Regions from separate parts of the Heyndrickxia faecalis genome, predicted to be linked through region 1. Evidence: riboswitches for the same ligand, from Rfam matches in the RefSeq annotation. Region 1 holds a riboswitch; the other holds the start of a gene.
What was found. Region 1 has a riboswitch for cyclic di-GMP ahead of ABR335_RS15760 (GGDEF domain-containing protein). Riboswitches for the same ligand answer to the same signal wherever they lie in the genome.

Region 1 (7,989 bases):
GCATTGAAAAAGGGGATCGGGTGGCCTATCTCGCGCCGAATACAGTGGAAATGCTGGAAGGCTTTTACGGGATTTTCCAGCTGGGGGCGGTGATGGTGCCGCTGAATATCCGGCTGACCCCGGAAGACTACCGGTTTATTTTAAATCACAGCGGATCGAAAGTATTGTTTGTGGACCAGGAGATGTACCATTTGATCGAGCCGGTAAAGGATGAGCTTGAAACGGTGGAGCAAATTATTATCCACTATAAAGAGGATGACTGTGCTGAAATTGATTATGACCGCTGGCTGGACAGATTTCCGCCGGATCCGTTCCCGCGTGCCGGCCTCGATGAAAACGATGTGTGCAGCCTGCTTTATACGAGCGGGACGACCGGAAATCCTAAGGGCGTGATGCTTACCCACCGCAATAATTATTTGCATGCATTAAGCGCGATGCACCATTTGCGCGTTACGGACCGCGATGTCTATCTGCATGTGCTCCCGATGTTCCATGTAAACGGATGGGGTTCGCCGTTTTACTATACAGCAAACGGGGCGGCCCATGTATGCCTCCGCAAACCGTCGGCGGAAGCCATTTTCACGGAAATCATCAGGCATCATGTAACGGTGGTGCATATGGCGCCGACTGTGCTGAACAGCCTGTTGCAGTACAATGCGGAACACCATCCCGCCATTGAACAGGATGTGCGTGTTGTCATCGCCGGAGCTGCGCCGCCGCCTGCATTTGTAGAACGGGTGGAAAAAGAGCTTGGCTGGGAATTCATCCAGGTGTACGGCATGACGGAGTCCACACCGCTCACCCTTGTGTCTGTCATCCGTTCGCAGCTTGGCGGGCTGGATCATGATAAACAATTGCGGTTGCGGGCGAAAGCCGGGTTTCCGATGATCGGCAGTGATGTCCGGGTTTTACGGGAAAACGACGAAGAAGTGGCCCATGACGGAAAAGAAATCGGCGAGGTCACGGTAAGAGGGCATGGCGTTATGCACGGATACTGGAAAAACCCGGAAGAAACGATGAAAACGATCCGGAACGGGCGGCTCTATACAGGGGATATGGCGACCGTTGATGAATACGGCTATATCGATATCGTCGACCGTAAAAAAGACATTATTATCAGCGGCGGTGAGAATATATCCTCTATTGAAGTGGAAGGGGTGCTGTATGAACATCCGGATATCCTTGAAGCGGCGGTGATTGCGGTTCCGCATGAAAAATGGGGAGAGACCCCGCATGCATTTGTCGTCCTGAAGGCAGATGCGGCCGCCACTGAAGAAGATATCATCCGTTTTTCAAGGGAAAGGCTTGCCCATTTCAAAGCCGTGACGGGTGTGACATTTGTGGAGGAACTGCCGAAAACGGCATCCGGGAAAATCCAGAAAGTCCGCCTGCGTAACGAATACTGGGAAAAGCTCGGAAAAACAGAGCGGTTCGTAAATTAACATGCCGGAAACAGATCCGGCAAAACGCAAGGCCGCTGAAAAGCACAGGACAGCGCGTGCCATTTCGGCGTAAAACAGCGGAAAGCATGCCGCATCCATGCCCCTTCTTCAGCGATGAGGCGGGGGCGTTGGCGGAACCGCCATAAACGTTTCCGGCAGCTGCAGACGGCAAATTTTAACCGAATTGCCCTTTCTTATCCTTTGACTGATGGTTTCTTTTGGACAGAAATACAGTATAATAGGATAAAAGACCTATATCAAAGGGGCAAATCCATTGAAAAATGGAGACGCAAAACTACAGGGGCTACCGGTTTTCTAACCATGCCAGCCAGTTGCTAATGCGCAGTGAAAAGCCGAAGTTTGGCCTTTGTTTTCGTTTGCAAGTTCCCCGGAGATTGATCAGAAAGGCGGGGCGGAAATGGGCAGGAAAATCGAGACATTGGAAGATTTTAAAAGAATCCTTTATCTTTGGATCAGCCTGCTTTTGATCGCTGCCCTTGCGATTTACAATTTGGTCCCTCACACAGGCACCCGTACAGCTTTATTTTATCTCGCCACGACGCGGATCCTGATTGCCTGGAACGCTCTGTTTCTCATCTGCATGGTTTTCAAGCGTTATTTCCGCTTGTTTGACTATGTGAATCTCGTGATCCTCACGGTTTATTATCTTGCCATCGTGATGGACTGTGTTTTTCAATACATGGTTCCGGGAAAAGAGGGAGCCATCGGAATTTCGATCATTTGGAGCCCACTTCTATTTCTCTATATTTTTATCACGTTGAAAAAGCGGAACGGGATCATTTATTCGCTCGCTTTGTTCGTGACTACGCTTCTGATCGGAATGCCGCGGTTCCGCCATTTTTCCTTTGACTATAAAATATCCATGCTGATCTTTTACCTTGCCAATCTCGTCTATATCGCCATCTTTTGCATTTCTCATTATCTCTTAAAAGTATTTAGAGAATTGGAAGAGGAAAAGAAAAAGGCTTATTCGGACATGTTGACCGGGATTGCCAACCGGCGCCAGGTGCAGGCATGGCTGGATGCTGCGGTTAAACACGCGGACAAAACCGGCACATCATTTTCCGTGATTTTTTTCGATATCGACTATTTTAAACAGGTGAATGACCAGTTCGGGCACCAGACAGGAGATGAGGTGCTGAAGGAATTTGTCCGTCTTTCCTCCCGGGTGATTTCAGCGAATGATTACATCGGACGCTGGGGCGGTGAAGAATTCATCATCATTACAAAGGATGAATTGCCCCAGGCAGAGGAACTGGCGGAATATTTGAAAGCAAGCATTAGCCGCCATTCATTTGGGCATGCGGGAAAGCTGTCCGCAAGTTTCGGTGTGACTGCATATACACCGGGGGATACAGCAGAAACCATTGTAAGGCGGGTGGACGAAGGGCTATACAAGTCGAAGGGTCAGGGCAGAAACCGGATTACGGTGTTGTAAGGCAGGGGGAGAGCGGATTTTCTTCATTGCATGTGGCGAACATTTTAGCTGGCGGGTTTGCGATCAAAAAAACGTATGACAGCGGTAGTCCATTTAATTAACAGACTTGCTGCTCATAAACTGGGGTATGCGATTTGGCATGGAGAGTGCCTATAACCGCGGACGAACCTCAAAATTTGCAAAATCACTACGCGAGGCAGGGCATACGTTTGCGGCGGCACACTTCCGCTTGCGGAGCCTAAGCGGGGACTGCCATTTAGAAGTTCCCCGGTTTGCCCTGCCAGATGCTTTTTATACGGCGTATATATAATTTTCCATAAATGCATAAACCTGCTCGGCATCCGGCGGCTGTATGTTCAGCCGTTTTTCACAGTCTTCCAGATACGGCTTGAGCGTGCTGTCGTTTTTTGCCTCTTTGAGCGTAAGGCTGCCCTGTACGAGGCGGATTGCCGCTTCTTTTACCGTGTTATCATCCGTTTGAAACAAAAGATATGCCAAGCAACTGTACCGATCCATTGTTCTGCCTCCCGGAACCTTTTTATTCCCTTTTCGATAAAAGCGGCAAAAATTCCTGCAAATTCGCAAAAAAAGAAACAAAAAAGCAAGACCGGTGCGACAGGCCTTGCCTTGATGCTATTTTAATCCGATATATTTTTTGACGCTTCCATCCGACGTACGAGGCGCATCCTTTCCGGGAGCAACGAAATGGCAATCGCGGCCAGAATCAGGGCGCCGCCGAGAAAGAAGCGGCCGTTCAGGCTTTCATGGAGCAAAAGCCAACCGAGAAAAGAGCCAGTGACAGGCTGCAAAAACATAAACAGTGACCCGCTGCCGGCTTCTACCATTTCAAGCCCTTTGTTCCACAGAAAGAAAGCGCCGGCTGTAGAGATGACGCCGAGATACAAAATACCTGCCATCCCCCAAAAACCGCCCGATGATACAGGCCAGGCCATCATGGCTTCGCGGGCGGCAAAAGGCGTTGTAAACAGCAGCCCGAACAAAATGGCATATGTTGTAATGGTTAACGAATCCATTTTCCAGGAAGCCACTTTTACATAAACGGACAGAAGTGCCCATGTAATCATCGCTCCAGCCAGAATCAGGCTGCCCCAAAAGTAGGTTTGCACGTGAATGTCCCAGCCGATCACGATGACAACGCCCGCGGATGCGGTAATCAGCGCCAGTATTTTGCGCGCGGTCAATTTTTCTTTTAAAATGAAGCGCGCGAATATCACGATAAAAACCGGAGAAGCGGATGTAATGATCGCGCCGGTATGGGCGTCCGCTTTTTGCGTCCCGATAAACTGCATGGCAACGGATGCAAAATAGCCGATAAACCCGATCCAGGCGAGCAGCAGCCAGTCTTTTTTTGTAAGGCTTACCTTTTCCTTTTTCTTTCTGCCGGCATGCAATATCGCGTACAGTGCGGCAAAACCGATCATATACCGCAGCCATAAAAGCGTAAGCGGCGGTACGAAGTTTAAGACATATTTACTGACCACATACATCCCGCCCCAGATGCCGGATGCAAGTGCGAGGCAAAGTGCACCTGCCCATTTGTTTTTCACAGTCATCAACCTCCGTCTTTATTTTTTATCTAACAGCCAGACGGGGGTTTCGAAGCGGCTGTTCGTCCCCCGCATCAGGAACGAACAGGCTGGTCATTTTCAAACAGATCAAGATACAGACGCACAAACAGCACCTCCCACTATAATATTCTTAATTTTAACATATTTCCTCCCACGCAGCGAATAAAATAAAAAAAATCATGAAAAAGGGGAAGTTGGACGTGATTGTAAAACAGCGGGAATATCCCGCGCAAATCCGAGCGGGAGAGGCGTTGCTGGGGAGGCTGCCCAAAAGGCATCCGCTGTATGGGCAGATTGCGGGGGATGTAAAAAAGTGGAGGGTGAAATATAAAAGGGAGAAGCGGGCAGACCGTTTTTTGGAGATTCTTCCGTCTGACCAATTCCATGTTTACCATGCACTGCCCATTGCAAATACATGCCTGGACGGGTTAATTCTCACACGGAATTTTGTTTTGATTATAGGCTACACCCATTTATCCGGCGTGATTTTTCCGGATCCGGCTTTTTCCCAGCTTATCCAGCAAAAAGGCGGGAAGGAAAAAGGCTGGCCGGAACCGTTTGCGCGCCTGCAAAAACAAAGAGAAATCTTATGTACATGGGCCCGTATGCGGCATTTGCCCGAATTGCCGCTGGAGTATTTGCTTGTCCTTTGCCATGAGGAGGCCGAGCTGAAAATGCCTGTTGCCAATTCAGCAGATGAATTGAAGATCTGCCCGGCAAGCCAGGCTGTTTATAAAGTTATCAAGATGCAGGACACATACAGCCAGCCGGTCCTAGACAGCAAGCATTTTAAAAAATGGCACAAGCATTTGCTGGAATGCCACGAAAAGTCGGAGATCTTTCCGTGGCCGGTTGACCAAAGCGAATGGTATACGGGGGTCGGGTGCCCGGTGTGCCGCCGTTTCGAAATGGATTTTAATAATGGCATGTGGCACTGCCAGGTTTGCGGCCATACCAGTAAAGATGCGCACCGTAAAGCGATAGAAGAGTTCTATTTGCTTTTTGGCCAGGATGCGCCGGATGAGGCACTTTGTTCATTTTTGCGCGTGGATGCGCAAACAGCGGCAAAAATCGTGCGCGAGGCAGCGCATTAGTACACCAGTGCGATTTTAGCTGGAGGGCGCAATCGGAAAAAGTCTCCAACCAGAACGATGTGTGCACAGCCCTTGCTTTGATCCGCCAATCGCCACCGGGGAAGCAAACTGGACCTGGCGTACAAGTAAAAAGGCCCAAATCTATACATTCCCTCACTGCCCATTTGGCGACTGTATAGAAATTGGCGGGTAACATAAGCTATTGAAAAAACGTTAACGCTGATTGCGAGGCTCAAACATGATTGGGTATGTTGTTTCCCTCATTGGATTTAATCTGGCTGTTTTTTGTGTAAAAAAGCGGCTTTCTCCCGGGCAGATCGTACAGATTTGGACGTTCACCATCGCTTCCCACTTGGTTTTTGATGTATATATCGATTACAAGTACCATGGCTACTGGTATTTTACAAAGGGAGTGGACTGGGAGAATCTCCCAGGTTTGGTTTGTTTACTTCCGCCTGTCAATATTTTATATCTCAACTGGTTCCCGTTTGGAAAAGCATGGATAAAAAGGTTTTTTATATTGCCATTTGGGAAGTGCTGATGCTGGGGTATGAAATGATCACCCTGTTGCCGGCACCATGGGGTTATTTTCATTACGGATGGTGGAATTTCACCATTTCGGCACTCGTAAATCCGTTCCTTTTGCTCAGTGTGGTCGGTTTTTACAAATGGATTGTCTGGCTGGAAAACAAAAAAACTGTAACTGCTGAGCAGCAGCTACAGTGAAACGGTCCGGTCTTTCTGCCGGAGATAATCGGTATGATCATGGATGGTGGGGTCCTCTGTCTGGATGGTCGTATGGCGGATGCCGTATTTTTGTTCAAGCATCTGATTGACAGCCAAAATGACGTGCATCGGTTCGGATGAATGCCTGACAAATACATGGGCGGTCAGAGAACAATGGTCGGAAGAAATGTTCCAAAGATGCATGTCATGGACGTCTTCAACACCCTCAATTTGATACATATCTGTGCGGATCTGTTCTAAATCAAACCCTTCCGGCACCGTATCCATCAAAATCAAATAGGAAGCGCGGATGATTTTGGCACCGCCGTAAAAAATGATGCCGCCGATCACGATGCTGATGAGCGGATCAAAGAAATTCATTCCCGTAAAATAAATGAGCAGGGCGGAAACAATCACGCCGGCTGAATTCAATAAGTCACCGATAAAATGCCATAACGCGCTTTGAACATTTAAGTTTTCTTCTTCTTTTGTGCTCCGGTGCAGCACAATGGTGAGGATGATGTTCACAACAAGCCCGGTCACTGCAATGATAAACATCCACTTAAAATCAATGGGTTGCGGATGGACGAGGCGATTGATCCCTTCAATGAAAATACCGATTGAAATGCCCGCAAGCGTTAGCCCGTTCAGGAACGATGCGATGATTTCAAACCGCAAATAGCCGAATGTATATTTGCGGTTTGGCGGGCGTGTCGCCATGAACAAAGCAAGCATACTGAAGAGGAGCGCAATGACATCAGAAGCCATATGTGCCGAGTCGGAAAGCAAAGCAAGCGAATGCGAAATCAGACCACCAGCAATTTCAACAAACATGAAAAACAAGGTTAGGACGAGCGTTGCCCATAATGCTTTTTTTGATGCGGACTGGACTTTGACATGGGGAAGGTGGTGATAATCATATTCCGGCATCATCGCACACCTCTTCCTAAATAAACTTATTTTCACCTGTATTGTAGCACGAAGAAACGAAAAAGAATAGCGTTTATTCTCAATTAATATAAATTTTTTTGAATAATTGAGAATGGGAATCAATATGGATTAGCGGGTTATTGCTGTAAACAAAAAGAAATAGAATCATTTATAATGCTTATTATATGATAAAAAATCAAATAGGAGCCTGCCCTAAAAGAGAAAAACCGCCAGAATCCTTTTTCCCGGCGGTTTTTGTGTGAAAGGCACGGCCTGAAAAAGTTTAACACGATTTCCCTTTATTCGACGGTTAAGCTCTTCGCCAGGTTGCGCGGCCGGTCAACGTCATAGCCGCGTACGATGCCGGCATAATAAGCTAGCAGCTGCAGCGGGATGGCAGCCAAGATCGGCATGAGAAACGGGTGTGCTTCCGGAATGTAGAGCACTTCGTCCACGACGGCGCTCACTTCGTCATCTCCCGTGGTCGTAATCCCGACGACATATGCATCGCGTGCCTTTACTTCTTTAATATTGTTTATGGCCTTATCGCGCAAATGTTCCTGGGTGGCAAGGGCAATGACCGGAACACCCGGCGTGATCAAAGCCATTGTGCCGTGTTTCATTTCTCCTGCCGCGTAGGCATCCGCATGGAGATAGGCGACTTCCTGGAGTTTAAGCGCCCCTTCAAGCGCCAGCACATAATCGAGCCCGCGGCCAATAAGGAATAGATGCTCCTGGTCGTTTGTGAC
Region 2 (7,989 bases), 1.0 Mb from region 1:
GCTTGGGTTAAGTGTACATTACATTCAGGCATACCAATAAATTGACATGCTTGAAAAACAGATACCGCAATTTCTAAAGCCCGATTGTCGGCTAAACCGATATCTTCACTTGCAAATCTGACCAATCTTCGCGCAATAAACAGCGGATCTTCCCCGGCTTCCAACATCCGTGATAACCAATAGATCGCTGCATTCACATCACTATTTCGCATCGACTTATGCAAGGCGGAAATAATATTATAATGTTCCTCACCATTTTTGTCGTACAATAATGATTTTCTGTTGATCATTTGGGAAAGGTCTTCTTTCCTGATGATGATGGTATCCCCCTGCTTATGCCCATTTAAAACAGCCATTTCCAGCGTGTTCAACGCAGTACGGGCGTCCCCGTCAGAAAATGCTGCAATGGCCAATAAAGTTTGATCATCAATTTCAATCTTTTGAAGGCCATACCCATTGGGATTTACGATGGCCTGTTTTAATAATTCCACGATTTCACTACTCGTTAATTTATGAAGGACAAACACTTTCGTCCTCGATAATAAGGCCGAATTGACTTCAAATGACGGATTTTCAGTGGTTGCGCCGATAAGGATAATGCTGCCATTCTCTACATACGGTAAAAAGGCATCTTGCTGTGCTTTATTAAATCGGTGGATCTCATCGAGAAACAAAATTGTCTTTTCACCCAATTGCCGGCGTTCTTCAGCTTCTTTCATAACGTTTCGAATATCTTTAATCCCACTGGTAACAGCACTAAAATTAATAAATTCCGATTGCGTTTGATTTGCAATAATTTTCGCCAATGTTGTCTTGCCTACGCCGGGGGGTCCCCAGAAAATCATGGAAGAAAGACGGTCATTTTCAATCATTTCTCTAAGCACTTTTCCTTTACCTATCAGGTGCTTTTGTCCAACGAATTCGTCTAAATTTTTGGGACGTACGCGCGTGGCCAAGGGACGGTTTTGGTCATTGTCGTTCTCAAATAAAGAAGTTTGCCTCAAGGTTCTTCCCTCCCGTAAAACATTTTCTCATTACGCTTCTTTTGAATTCCGACCAAAATACCTCACTCAAAGGCTAATTTAAAATAACGTTGATTCGCAAATGTATCGATCTGTTCGAGTTCCAAGCCAATTTGATTCATGCTGTTTTGAGTAACGTCTTGCTTGGTATAGTATAGGCAGATAATATTCACCAAATTGAAAAGGCATACCGTTTTATTATTGGTATAGACCTGAATGACGAAAGTAAAACAGAAGCTTAAAAGAAAAAGATGTGCCCCGAGCAGCAAAAAAGCCAACCACATCTTTAAGATGAATGATATCACCTCTATCTCAAAAATCAAATATGCGTCGAAACTACAAATTTTAGCGGGCTACTTCTTTCTGCAGTTTTGGGAAAGAATGATACCTTCCGAGATTTTGTCTGCTTGGAAAACGACCCTGTCATAGGAATCTCATTTGAAGTTATCCACTATTTTAAAAAAAGGAAAGCCAGTTCGTTCGATTTTTTGAAAAATGCATCAATTATGCTACCTGAAGACCAAAAAATGATTCTATTGACATACCGGATAATATATTTATATAATGTTAAAGGCTGTGGAAATACTTGGCAGGGTTTCCATGCTTTCCGGCAAAATTCCAATAAAAATTGAAAAAGGCAAATTCATCGAAAGGTGAAGACGCAAAGCTAAAGGGACTAAAGTCAGACGACCATGTCAGCCAGTTACCGATTTTACATAAAAAGGGCTAATCGGTAGGGGATTAGTCCTTTTTTCGTTGTGCTGATATCAAATGTGAAGAACTTCATTTAATAAGTAGGAGGAAGCAAAGATGGCACAGTTTCAAGCAGATAACAGTCATAAAGCTTTTATCATTACATTAGGCGGATTTGCCGCAACAGAAAAGGCATCTACGTTTGTAGACGATTTAAAAAAAGAAGTTTCAAAAATAGATGTGAAAAATTATTCGTTAATTGTGGATTCATCCGATTTAAGGACATTTAAGCCTGAAATTTTGCCGGTGCTTGAAAAGAGCTATGCGTTGTATATGAGTTTAGGATTTAAAAAAATCCTGATGATTACACCGAAAAGGGTGACGCCGCGTTTACAGCTGAAGAGAATCGCGAAAAAAGTGAATTTTACGGGTGAATTTATCAATAGTTTACAAGCGGGATTGGAACTTTCACGTTAAAAACAGCTTGAAGGAGTTAAGTAAAAATGGATTCGAGTGTGACAATAAGAGAAGTCTCTGTCTATCATCCTGAAAAGGTGCGCCATAACGATTATTACCTGGCCCATTTTCGCCAGCAAGGAAAAGATATTACAAGACTTTTGCAAGCGCTTGGCAGAGAAAACAGATACATAGCAGATTATAAAACTGAAACCACTTTAACAATGGCGGTGGAAGCATCAAAGAAAGTGCTGGAAAAAAGCGGGTTGGCCGGCCGGGATCTCGATATGATTGTATTTGTATCAGGGACACCTGAATACTTTTGGCCACCGAATGCGGTTGCCATTCATCAATCTTTGGGCGGAAAAGAAGAAGCTGTTGTTTATGATATGAATGCGGCATGTGTCGGAATGGTGGTAGCAGTGGATCAAGTAAGCCGCAATATGCTCGCAAATCCGCATATCAAGCGTGCGCTTGTCGTGGGCTCCGAGCAAATGCACCGCTTTGCAAACGAGGGGGATGCGGTTACATATGCCAGTTTCGGAGACGGGGCCGCTGCAGTATTGCTGGAAAAAAGCCATCATGTTAAAACAGGGTTTATCGACTCAGCCTATCAAGTGAACACAGAATCAATTGATAAAATTACTTTTCCGGCTTGTGGCGTATCCCAACTGGTTGAGGGAAAAGCCGAACAAAAGAATAGAAAAATAAAATGGGAGAATGTAAACAATGACAATGCTTTTCTGTCTACTGCCGCGCTTGTTGAAAAATTGCTCAGCCGGAATCATTTAACCGCGAAGGATATTCAGGCTTTTTGCTTTTCCCAATTGTCACGGAAAAATATATACAAAATCCAGGAAATCTTCAAAGAAGACATAAGCAAGTTCCCAATTGTGGGCACGGAATATGGCTATACAGGAGCCGCTAGCCCGTTTATGGCTTTTGAACGAGCTGTAAGCACCGGCCGGATAACGAGGGGCAGCTATGCCATATTTTGGTCGGTTGGTGCGGGAACTTCTGCTTGTGCCATGTTGTATAAACATTAAATGTATTGAATCTGTTTCAAATGAAGGGAGCCGTACCATGGGAATTAAAAAATTGTCCAAAGCCATTACAATGGGCCAAATCAAAACCGTTATCCTGCCTTATATTCTCATTGGCATTTTGTTGGTTGGCAGCATGTTCATCATCCCCCAATACTTAACCATTTGGTTTGTGTCTGTTGCCGCAATCCTTTATCTTGGTGTAGGTTTATGGTCATCTTTCCGGTTAACCGGGAAGTTATTAAAAATGAAGCAATACGCTTCCAGCCTGGAGTCGGGAAACCTGGCTGAATCGCTGGAAATTTTAGGTGCAGATGAATTTGGCACGATCTCTAACTTCTTAAATAATGCAACAAGCAATATGCGAAATCTGGTTGGAGATTTAAAAAAAGGAATAGAGCGTGTAGATTCCAATTCAGATGAATTATCGGCAACCATGACGGAACTGTTTTATGTGATGGAAGATGTGAAAGAAACGATAAATGAGATGGAACATGGCGCAATGGAACTAAGTGCAAGTACGCAGCAAATTGGCGCATCTGCTGAACAAATTGAAAGTTCAACGAAGAAATTAGCAGAAAAAGCAAATGAAGGAAAAAACATCGCGCAGGAAATTAAGAAACGCGGGACAAAAGTAAGAGAGGAAGCAACTGAGTCTGCAGGCTCTTCCAATCAAATCTATACGGAAAAAGCGGAAAATATTTTGAAATCCATTCAACAAGCGAAAATCGTCGAGGAAATCAAAATGTTGGCTGATACGATTGGAGACATTGCGAATCAGACCAATCTCCTTGCCTTAAATGCATCGATCGAAGCGGCAAGGGCAGGGGAAGCAGGAAAAGGTTTCTCAGTAGTCGCTCAAGAAATCAGAAAGCTGGCTGAACAATCCACCCAATCGGTTGAAAATATCCGGGTGGTCACTAGCCAGGTCCAGCAAGCCTTTTCAAACCTTATTCATCATTCAAAAGAAATTCTGGACTATGTAGACACTAAAGTGAATCCCGATTATGAAAAAATGGTCCGTATAGGGGAACAGTATGAACACGATGCGGAATTTTTAGACCGTATGTCGCTTGAAATCGCCCAGGCTTCGAATGACATGGCAAACGCAATTGAGGAAGTCAACAAGGCGATACAACATGTATCTTCCACAAGCCAGCAATCCGCTGCGGGTACGGAGGAAATGTCATTTAATATTTCCGAAGTGTCACTGGCAATGAAAGAAACGGCAGAAATGGTAGACCACCAGCATCAATTAGCCCATAAAATAAATGAGTCTCTCCAGAAGTTTAGTTTATAAATAGCAAGTTTCAGCTTATGAAAGAAGTCATGCTGCAGCACGAGGATAAACAGGAAAATTCCGGTTTGTCCCCATGCTGTTTATCGTTAAACACTGCCCTTGTTTTTGCTATATAAAATGAACTTAAGTTTTTGCACTGAGACAAGGTCATCCATTTGCATGATGATTCCTTTTTGCAGCCGGCAACAAAGTAGCAATGTTTAGTTCATTTTATGTATGCTACAAATTTTAATTCCGAAATCCCCGGTTCATTGCATCCCCGCACATTACCAAAGGGCAGGACAGCCAAACCTGATTCATGAATCCCCGCCATTCGGGAAAACTGTTTAATACAGTTCGCATGAATGGGGGAAACGTGATGCCTGAATTGCCGGAAATGGAGACCTATAAAACATGGCTGGCGTCATTGATTGGCGGCCGGACCATTACAAATGCCATGATTCAGCGGGAAAAATCGATAAATATACCTGCCGGCAAGTTTATAAAGGCAGTGGCCAATCAGAAGATCAAATCGATTTCAAGACGCGCAAAGTATTTAATTTTTCAGCTCGAAAATGGTTCGTGCCTGCTTCTGCATCTAATGCTCGGCGGATGGATGTTTTTTGGCAAAGAGGAAGACAAACCGGACCGGACAATACAAGTCCAACTTTCTTTTGGAGACCGGCACTTGTTTTTCATTGGTTTTCGTTTAGGATACCTGCATCTATTAACACCGGAAGCGGTTCAGACGGCGTTTGAAAAAATCGGCCCCGAACTGCTTGATCCCCATTTTACATTAGCTGCTTTTCAACAACGGATGCAACAAAGAAGAGGCATTCTTAAAACAGTACTAACCAATCAAGAAGTGCTGGCCGGGATTGGAAACCGGTATTCCGATGAAATGCTATGGCACGCGCAGTTGCGGCCGGATCAAAAAGCAGGTCATCTTGACAATCAGCAACTCGCCCGTTTGTATGAGTCGATCCGGTTTATCCTTCATAAAGGGATTGAGCAGGGAGGTTATATGGAACATCCGCTGCACGTGGGAGATGGCAAAACGGGACGCTATCAAATGTACGTTCACGGCAGAGAAAATGAGCCATGCCCGCGATGCAGCTCCCCTATTAGGAAAGAAGAAATTTCTTCACATAAGACTTATTTTTGTCCACGTTGTCAGTATTGAAAACGGATCTGCCCCTGCCGCACTTCATTTTCCCAGCTGCCTTTCAGACTTCCCCGGCCTGCAATTTTATAAATTTCCGCTTTCCTACTTGTATGATGAGTCCGTCTGTTACATGAACAGCATCGTGGATATCCTTTACTTTTTCTCCATTTATCCGGATGCCGCCGTTTTGAGTCATTTTTCTGGCTTCACTTTTTGATGGCTGCAGCTTCAATTGTACGAGTAGATCAATGATGTTTATTGTTTTATCTCCGTCCCATAGCATGACCGGGATATGGGCAGGCAATGCTCCTTGTTGAAAAACATTTTTGAAGTTTTCTTCTGCCTGGATTGCCACAGCTTCTCCGTGGTACATGCGGACAATCGTCCTGGCCAGCAGCATTTTGGCATCGCGGGGATGCAGTAGGCCCACTTCAACGTCGTGTGCGATTTTTATTTTTTTTGCCAGTGCTAAATCTGTGACAAGGTTAAGAAATAGTATAGTTTGATCAAAAGTACCGAACCATGTTATAAGTGTAAAAGAGGCTGAAATATTTTTTGCTTATTTATTTTGTGTTGGCTTGGTATCCAGATAGGGGAGGTTATGATTTTTATCATGAAAGAAAATTTTTGGCGTGATTTACCACGGCCATTTTTTATACTGGCACCAATGGAAGATGTGACAGATGTTGTTTTTCGCCATGTTGTAAGTAAAGCGGGCAGGCCGGATGTGTTTTTTACAGAGTTTACAAACACGGAAAGTTATTGCCACCCCGAGGGGAACCAAAGTGTGCGCGGCCGCTTGGCGTTTACGGCGGATGAGCAGCCGATTGTGGCCCATATATGGGGGGACAAGCCCGAATATTTCCGGCAAATGAGTATGGGCATGGCAAAACTTGGGTTCAGCGGTGTTGATATCAATATGGGTTGCCCTGTGCCGAATGTGGCAACAAAGGGGAAGGGAAGCGGTCTGATCCGCCGTCCGGATGTTGCTGCTGAACTTATCCAAGCCGCAAAAGCAGGCGGATTACCTGTGAGTGTAAAGACGAGGCTTGGTTACACGTATGTGGATGAATGGCGGGACTGGCTTACGCACATATTGAAACAGGACATCGTGAACCTTTCCATCCATTTGCGTACAAGAAAGGAAATGAGCAAAGTGGACGCCCATTGGGAACTCATTCCGGAGATCAAAAAACTGCGTGATGAGGTGGCACCGGATACCCTTTTGACCATTAATGGGGATATCCCTGACCGTCAAACCGGCCTGAAGCTTGCACGCCAGTACGGTGTCGATGGGATTATGATCGGGCGCGGCATTTTTAAAAATCCGTTTGCCTTTGAAAAAGAGCCGAAAGAGCACAGCAGCAAGGAATTGCTTGATCTTTTAAGACTGCATCTGGATCTCTTTGACAAATATTCAACAGAATTGGAGCCGCGCCCGTTTCCACCGCTTCGCCGCTTTTTTAAGATCTATGTCAAAGGTTTCAGGGGAGCGAGCGAGTTGCGAAACCAACTGATGGGCACAGATTCAACAGATGAAGTGCGCACCTTGCTTGATCACTTTGAAACAAAACAGATGGAGGGGGAAACGGTATAGCATTCCCCCTGCATATCCCCGATACAAAAGCAGCCCGTTTTTTATATTCTTTTCATCGCAATAGATGCGCGGCTGTGCCAAACTGCCAAAAGGCTGTTGCAAAAAGACAGGAAAACCCCGGAGACCACTACACCGGCTCTTTACATCCGCCGCGGCACTCACATCGGCATATGATGGTTCCCGTTTCATACGGCTCCCGCAAAAAAAGGATCCCATCCATCTCGGGTTTGCTGCCGTTTTGGCGGAGCCCAGACCCGAAAATCCCGTGAAAGTTCCAGGTTTTGCAGTAAAAATTCCGTCCAATCCGCCCGGCTTTTTACGGCAGGGGAAATCGGCATTTTCAAGTATGGGGCGCAAGCAGTAAGGTACCCCCATTCTCCGCTGTTTTTGCGGTCATAATGCCTGGCATTGCCATATTAAGGAGGCGTGCAGGTATTTTGAATAGCAAGAGAGAGGCCGGTTCAAAATAACCGTAAGAACTGATTTTTAAAAAAGAATTCAGGTGAAAAGGTTGGCGGAAAATACAAAAAAATGGTATGGATCCAGAAAAAGACCCGGCAGAAGATTGAAAAAAGATGATATTACCATTGTGGATACAGATGTGACAAAAAAAGCAGTGGTCGCAACGGCTCTTGGAAATGCGATGGAGTGGTTTGATTTCGGGATATATTCCTATTTGGCCGTCATCATCGGAAAGGTGTTTTTTTCAGGGGTAACCGGTTCATTGCAACTGG

Region 2: linked by a shared signal. The riboswitch ahead of ABR335_RS03830 (hypothetical protein) and the one ahead of ABR335_RS15760 (GGDEF domain-containing protein) in region 1 are both predicted to bind cyclic di-GMP.

The regions. Positions count from the first base shown of each region.
Region 1 covers NZ_CP158453.1:3,309,171-3,317,159, reverse strand. Annotated here, with positions in the region: gene ABR335_RS15765 (long-chain-fatty-acid--CoA ligase) at 1-1,442, shown strand, start outside; cyclic di-GMP riboswitch class I at 1,697-1,782, shown strand; gene ABR335_RS15760 (GGDEF domain-containing protein) at 1,861-2,901, shown strand; gene ABR335_RS15755 (hypothetical protein) at 3,193-3,417, opposite strand; gene ABR335_RS15750 (DMT family transporter) at 3,540-4,469, opposite strand; gene ABR335_RS15745 (NERD domain-containing protein) at 4,691-5,584, shown strand; gene ABR335_RS15740 (hypothetical protein) at 6,083-6,310, shown strand; gene ABR335_RS15735 (cation diffusion facilitator family transporter) at 6,302-7,243, opposite strand; gene glmS (glutamine--fructose-6-phosphate transaminase (isomerizing)) at 7,540-7,989, opposite strand, start outside.
Region 2 covers NZ_CP158453.1:835,649-843,637, forward strand. Annotated here, with positions in the region: gene ABR335_RS03825 (replication-associated recombination protein A) at 1-1,004, opposite strand, end outside; cyclic di-GMP riboswitch class I at 1,649-1,733, shown strand; gene ABR335_RS03830 (hypothetical protein) at 1,833-2,192, shown strand; gene ABR335_RS03835 (3-oxoacyl-[acyl-carrier-protein] synthase III C-terminal domain-containing protein) at 2,219-3,217, shown strand; gene ABR335_RS03840 (methyl-accepting chemotaxis protein) at 3,255-4,514, shown strand; gene mutM (DNA-formamidopyrimidine glycosylase) at 4,873-5,676, shown strand; gene ABR335_RS03850 (S4 domain-containing protein) at 5,720-6,031, opposite strand; gene ABR335_RS03855 (tRNA dihydrouridine synthase) at 6,260-7,255, shown strand; gene proP (glycine betaine/L-proline transporter ProP) at 7,767-7,989, shown strand, end outside.